Aminobacter aminovorans: one gene and its partner. The protein of the gene in region 1 interacts with the protein of each later gene in a pairwise test. Links are inferred from orthologs where the notes say so. Each region holds a gene or a part of one and is shown in the gene's direction. Other genes may lie near its edges.

The links. The genes of interacting proteins can lie anywhere in the genome.
Region 2: the proteins of clpB (region 1) and DY201_RS07370 interact in binary tests that used the Escherichia coli proteins (3 or more experiments, as listed by UniProt). The link is inferred for Aminobacter aminovorans from one-to-one orthologs.

The regions. Positions count from the first base shown.
Region 1 is NZ_UFSM01000001.1:1,602,492-1,605,916, forward strand. Bases 152-3,311 are described here. They hold clpB (ATP-dependent chaperone ClpB), read left to right. Parts: upstream 152-504; coding sequence 505-3,111; downstream 3,112-3,311. Other genes in these bases: DY201_RS07955 (DUF4167 domain-containing protein), read left to right, coding at 152-157; DY201_RS07965 (hypothetical protein), read right to left, coding at 3,153-3,311. Outside these bases: more of DY201_RS07955, read left to right, coding at 1-151; more of DY201_RS07965, read right to left, coding at 3,312-3,425. UniProt on the Escherichia coli protein: Part of a stress-induced multi-chaperone system, it is involved in the recovery of the cell from heat-induced damage, in cooperation with DnaK, DnaJ and GrpE. Acts before DnaK, in the processing of protein aggregates.
Region 2 is NZ_UFSM01000001.1:1,496,041-1,499,009, reverse strand. The notes cover bases 19-2,722. They hold DY201_RS07370 (sulfurtransferase TusA family protein), read left to right. Parts: upstream 19-1,105; coding sequence 1,106-1,339; downstream 1,340-2,722. Other genes in these bases: DY201_RS07360 (D-alanyl-D-alanine carboxypeptidase family protein), read right to left, coding at 2,497-2,722; DY201_RS07365 (CobW family GTP-binding protein), read right to left, coding at 1,361-2,500; DY201_RS07375 (L,D-transpeptidase family protein), read left to right, coding at 19-1,100. In the rest of the region: more of DY201_RS07375, read left to right, coding at 1-18; more of DY201_RS07360, read right to left, coding at 2,723-2,969. UniProt on the Escherichia coli protein: Involved in thiosulfate metabolism.

The DNA.
Region 1 (3,425 bases):
TGCTCAGGCGGCACCTGCCGCCGAAGCCGCCGAGGGTGAAGTCGCTACCGCGCCGCGTCGTGGCCGTCGTCCTCGCCGTGGCGAGCGCGCCGTAACCGAGGCATCCGGCGACGCAGGCGAAGCGCCGGTAGCCGAGCCTGCCATCGTCGAAGGCTGACCGCTTTTAGCAGTCAAGGCTTTCAAGCCATTTCAGTTAGAACGATTTGGTCAGTTAGAGCCATTTGGGCGGCGGGATGAAAATCCCGCCGTTTTTTGTTTTTGACCTCATCGACCGGGCGGCGCGAAAATCTGATTTGATTTCGCCCGCCGTGACGCGCAGACTCGAAAAAAATCCCGTTCCGTCTGCGTGTCAAAAAATGCGGCACGGCACTGCTGACATGCCTTGAGGTATATCGTCCTAGGCACCATATCAGCCTCAGTTGGATCCGGCCCGGTCGGGCGGGTCCGTCACCTTGAACCTGGCCGGTGCCGCTAAGCGGGCCGGTACGGAAATGGAGACACCGAATGAATCTTGAGAAATACTCCGAGCGCGTCCGCGGCTTCATCCAGTCGGCGCAGACCTACGCTCTTTCCAACAATCACCAGCAGTTCACGCCCGAGCACATCCTCAAGGTGCTGATCGATGACGACGAAGGGCTTGCGTCGTCGCTGATCGAGCGCGCCGGCGGCAATGCCCGCGACGTCAGGCTTGGCGTCGAGGCCGCCCTCAAGGCGATGCCGAAAGTCGAGGGCGCCAACGGCCAGCTCTATCTGGCGCAGCCGCTCGCCAAGGTGTTTTCGACTGCCGAGGAGCTGGCCAAGAAGGCCGGCGACAGCTTCGTCACCGTCGAGCGCCTGCTGACGGCACTTGCCGTCGAGAAGTCGGCCAAGACCGCCGACATCCTCGCCAAGGCCGGCGTCACCGCCCAGGCGCTCAATGCGGCGATCAACGACATCCGCAAGGGCCGCACCGCCGACTCGGCCAGCGCCGAGCAGGGCTACGACGCCTTGAAGAAATACGCGCGCGATCTCACCGCCGATGCGCGCGCGGGCAAGCTCGACCCGGTCATCGGCCGTGACGACGAGATCCGCCGCACCATCCAGGTGCTGTCGCGGCGGACCAAGAACAATCCGGTGCTGATCGGCGAGCCCGGCGTTGGCAAGACGGCGATTGCCGAGGGGCTGGCGCTGCGCATCGTCAATGGCGATGTGCCGGAAAGCCTCAAGGACAAGCAGCTCATGGCGCTCGACATGGGTGCGCTGATTGCCGGTGCCAAATATCGCGGCGAGTTCGAGGAGCGGCTGAAGGCGGTGCTGTCCGAAGTCACCTCGGCTGCCGGCGGCATCATCCTGTTCATCGACGAGATGCATACGCTTGTCGGCGCCGGCAAGGCCGATGGCGCGATGGATGCGTCCAACCTGCTCAAGCCGGCGCTTGCCCGCGGCGAGCTGCACTGCGTCGGCGCGACCACGCTCGACGAGTACCGCAAACATGTCGAAAAGGACGCCGCCCTTGCCCGCCGCTTCCAGCCGGTGTTCGTCTCCGAGCCGACGGTCGAGGACACCATCTCGATCCTGCGCGGCCTGAAGGAGAAGTACGAGCAGCACCACAAGGTGCGCATCTCGGATTCGGCACTGGTTGCCGCCGCGACGCTGTCGAACCGCTACATCACCGACCGCTTCCTGCCCGACAAGGCGATCGACCTCGTCGACGAGGCCGGTTCGCGGCTGCGCATGCAGATCGATTCCAAGCCCGAGGCGCTTGACGAGATCGACCGCCGCATCATGCAGCTCAAGATCGAGCGCGAGGCACTCAAGCTCGAAAAGGACGACGCCTCGCGCGACCGTCTCGAACGGCTTGAGAAGGAGCTGGCCGGGCTCGAGGAAGAGTCGACCCGCGTGACCAGCCAGTGGATGGCCGAGAAGGAAAAGCTCGGCCTTGCCGCCGACCTCAAGGGCCAGCTCGAAGAGGCCCGCAACGAACTCGCCATCGCCCAGCGCAAGGGCGAGTTCCAGAAGGCGGGCGAGCTTGCCTATGGCCGCATCCCCGAGCTTGAAAAGAAGCTCGTCGAGGCCGAGGCGCTCGAAGGCCGGGGCACCATGGTCGAGGAGACCGTGACGCCGGACCATGTCGGCCATGTCGTGTCGCGCTGGACCGGCATTCCGGTCGACAAGATGCTCGAAGGCGAACGCGACAAGCTGTTGCGCATGGAAGACGAGATCGGGGTCCGTGTCGTCGGCCAGGGCGAAGCGGTGCAGGCAGTGTCCAAGGCTGTCAGGCGTGCCCGTGCCGGCCTGCAGGACCCCAACCGGCCGATCGGCTCGTTCATGTTCCTCGGCCCCACCGGTGTCGGCAAGACCGAGCTCACCAAGGCGCTTGCCGACTACCTGTTCGACGACGAGCATGCGCTGGTGCGCATCGACATGTCCGAGTATATGGAGAAGCACTCCGTTGCCCGGCTGATCGGCGCGCCTCCCGGCTATGTCGGCTACGAGGAGGGTGGGGCGCTGACCGAAGCCGTGCGCCGCAGGCCCTACCAGGTGATCCTGTTCGACGAGATCGAAAAGGCGCATCCCGATGTCTTCAACGTGCTGCTGCAGGTGCTCGACGATGGCCGCCTGACCGATGGTCAGGGCCGCACCGTCGACTTCCGCAACACGCTGATCATCATGACGTCCAACCTCGGCGCCGAATACCTTGTGGCGCTCGGCGAAGACGAGGATGTCGACCAGGTCCGCGACGAGGTCATGGGGGTGGTCAAGTCGTCGTTCCGGCCGGAGTTCCTGAACCGTATCGACGAGGTCATCCTGTTCCATCGCCTGCGTCGTCAGGATATGGGCCGGATCGTCGAGATCCAGCTCAAGCGGCTCGAAAAGCTGCTGTCTGACCGCAAGATTGCGCTGTCGCTCGACAAGGACGCGATCGACTGGCTCGCCAACAAGGGTTACGACCCGGCCTATGGCGCCCGCCCGCTCAAGCGCGTCATCCAGAAGGAGTTGCAGGACCCGCTCGCCGAAAAGATCCTGCTCGGCGACATTCTCGACGGCTCGACCGTCAAGATCACCGCTGGCTCGGACCGGCTCAACTTCCGGTCAAAGCCGACGGTGGTGAGCGAAGAGGCGGCTGCGTAATGTGATGAACTGGCCCTTGCTGGAAACAGCAAGGGCCAGTTTCAACGCGTCTCAACCGCAACGAGATCACGACCGTTGGCGGCGTTTTCGGCCCGCAGGTAGGAGCGTGAGAGAATGACCGCAGTCATGACGATCTGGTAGCTGCTGATGGCTGTGCCAATCATCGCGCTGAGCAGGAGGCCGAAATCAAAGCCGCCTGCTGCCGGGAAGTAGGAGTCCCCTGCGCCCAGCATGTTGGCTGCGGCTGCGATAGCCAGGATCTGTACAACGCTCAAGAGGCCGAACGACACGAGCAGCCGAGGGAATGCATAGAA
Region 2 (2,969 bases), 110 kb from region 1 along the record:
TGGCGCGCGTGTTCAAGGAAGAGGGCAAGCTGGAAGTCTGGAAACAGAAGACCAACGGCCGCTACGACATCATCGCCAGCTACGATATCTGCAAGATGTCGGGCAAGCTCGGCCCGAAATTCACCGAGGGCGACCGCCAGTCGCCGGAGGGCTTCTACACCGTGCGGCCGGGTCAGATGAACCCGAACTCCAGCTATCACCTCGCCTTCAACATCGGCTACCCCAATGCCTTCGACCGCGCCAATGGCCGCACCGGCTCGAACCTGATGGTTCATGGCGCCTGCTCGTCATCAGGCTGCTTCTCGATGACCGATGCGCAGATCGAAGAGATCTATGCCTTCGCGCGCGACGCCTTCAAGGGCGGCCAGACCGAGTTCCAGGTCCAGTCCTATCCGTTCCGCATGACCCCAGCCAACATGGCGCGATATCGCAACGATCCGAACTACAAGTTCTGGGCGATGCTGAAGGAAGGCTACGACCACTTCGAAATCACCAAATCACCGCCGAAGGTCGACGTCTGCGAAAAGCGCTATGTCTTCAACCAGATCCCGGAAGCCGGCGGCACGTTCAATCCGACCGGCGCCTGCCCGGCAGTGACCCAGCCGCAGGCGCTGCAGACCGCCTACCAGGCCTATAAGAGCAAGTATGACGCTGCTTTTGCCAGCGCCACCGGCGGTGACATTCCCGCGCCCAAGCCGACGATCGCCGGCATCAAGGAAGCGGCCATCGTTTCGGACTGGACCAAGAAGCGGGCGCGCGGCGAGCGTGTGCCGATCGAGCCGCCATCGCTCAACCAGGATGGCACCGTGACGGTCACCGCCCGCATGGGCCGCATCGATTCGGCCGAAGGCCGCCGCATGGCAGCGCTCGATGCCGCGGCGGAAGCCAAGAAGAAAGCGGCCGAAGAAAAGGCCCAGGCCGTCGCTGCCGCCAAGGCAGCCAAGCTTGCCGCCCAGCAGGAAGTCGTGACCGCCACCGTGCCGCAGCAACAGCCTGTGGTGACAGAAGTGCCGACGCAGGCCGCCCAGGTGGCACCGGTCGAAGAGGCAGGTGCTGCCACCAAGCTCAAGAAGAAGCTGCTCGGCCTGTTCGGCAGCTGACCAGCGTGAGCGAAACCACCGACATTTACGATCTCAGGGGGCTCAACTGCCCCCTGCCCGTGCTCAAGGCCAGGCGCCGCCTCGCCGACATGGCATCGGGCGAGCTGTTGTGGCTCGAAACCACCGACCCGCTCGCCGTCATCGACATCCCGGCCTTCTGCCAGGAGGCCGGCCACCGGCTGGTCGAAACCAGGCCGGCCACCGGCGGCCACCGCTTTCTCGTCGAACGCGGCAGCTGATTTTCGGCAAAATTTGGGAAACTACAGCCCGGCGATCGCCAGCGGGTTGTTTTCCATCGCCTGACGGTCCGGCGTGTCGATGGCAGGCTTGTTGACGAAGGCTGCAAACAGCCGTTCGACATAGTCGCGCGGCAGGTCGATGCCGATCAGCACCAGCCGCGTGCCGCGCACGGCATCCGGCCATGACGGCAGGCGTGCCGGCGGATGCAGCAGCTTCTGCACGCCGTGGATGACCAGCGGCCGCTCCCGGTCCTCAATCAGCTCGACGATGCCCTTGATACGCAATAGCCTGTCGCCCTGGGTCGAAAGCAGAAGGTCGAGAAACATCTCGACGGTCGAAAACGGCAGCGGCCCTCCATGCGTCAGCGAAAACGAGCCGATGCGGGCATCGTGGCCGTGAGCGTGCTGATGATCGTGATCATGGCCGTGATCGTGGTCGTGGTGATGATGATGGTGATCGTGCTCGCCTTGGCCGTGATGGTCATGCGCATGCGCCTCGCCGAGCCAGCGGCGCACATCGGCGGTCTTGCTTGTCGGGTCGTAGAGCCCGCACTGCAAAAGCCTGGCCACAGCGGCGTCGACCGCGCGGATTTCGGCGCCCGGATTGATGCGCAACAGCCGCGCCTCAAGCGCATCGAGCCATGCGGCATTGTCGACGAGATCGGCCTTGGTCAACACGATGCGGTCGGCCACCGCGACCTGCTTGACCGCCTCGACATGGGCGTCGAGGGTCGCCGAACCATTGACCGCATCGACGACAGTGATGACGCCGTCGAGCCGGAAGGCATGAATAAGGGCCGGATGGCCCATGATCGACTGCAGCACCGGCACCGGATCGGCAAGCCCGGTGGTCTCGATCACCACCCGCGAAAGCCTGGCGATGCGACCGGTCTGCAGCCGGTCGACGAGATCGGCCAGCGTATCGACAAGTTCGCCGCGCACGGTGCAGCACAGGCAGCCATCGGACAGTTCGATGACCCCGTCGGAGGCCTTTTCGACCAGCAGGTGGTCGATGGCGACGTCGCCGAACTCATTGATGATGACGGCGGTGTCGGTGAGCTCGGGATCCTTGAGCAGGCGGTTGAGCAGCGTCGTCTTGCCGGCGCCGAGAAAGCCGGTCAGCACCGATACCGGGATCGGGAACGCTGCCTGCGAGTTCACGAGCGCGCCTGGACGTTGGCAGCGACTGGGGCTGCACCGACGGGTGCCGGCCGGTCGGGACGCCAGGTCGGCAGCGGCACGCCTGTGTCGACAACGATGTCGCCGCCGCCCAACGCCTTGGGTTTCGGCCCGGTGGCGCCGCCCAGGCTGACGGTGACCCAGTTACGCTGGCGCGTCATTTCGGGAATGATCGAGACCTTGTCGGGTGCAGCCCCCGCTTCGGTCGGTGCCGGACCGTCGGACGCCGCATGCTTGGCCTTGGGCGAGCAGACCTCCTCGCGCATGCTGGTCGCCACGTCGCGGCTGTCGCCGTAAGGCGCAAGCCCAGTGACACTGACCGAGGCGCCGTTGCGGACAAAACCGGTCTGCAGCATCTTCGCCGCCTCTTCGGCACGCTTGTCGGGTGAATCGGCACCGAGCACGATGGCCGCCAGCGTGCGGCCGTCGCGGGTGGCGGTGGCGATCAGGT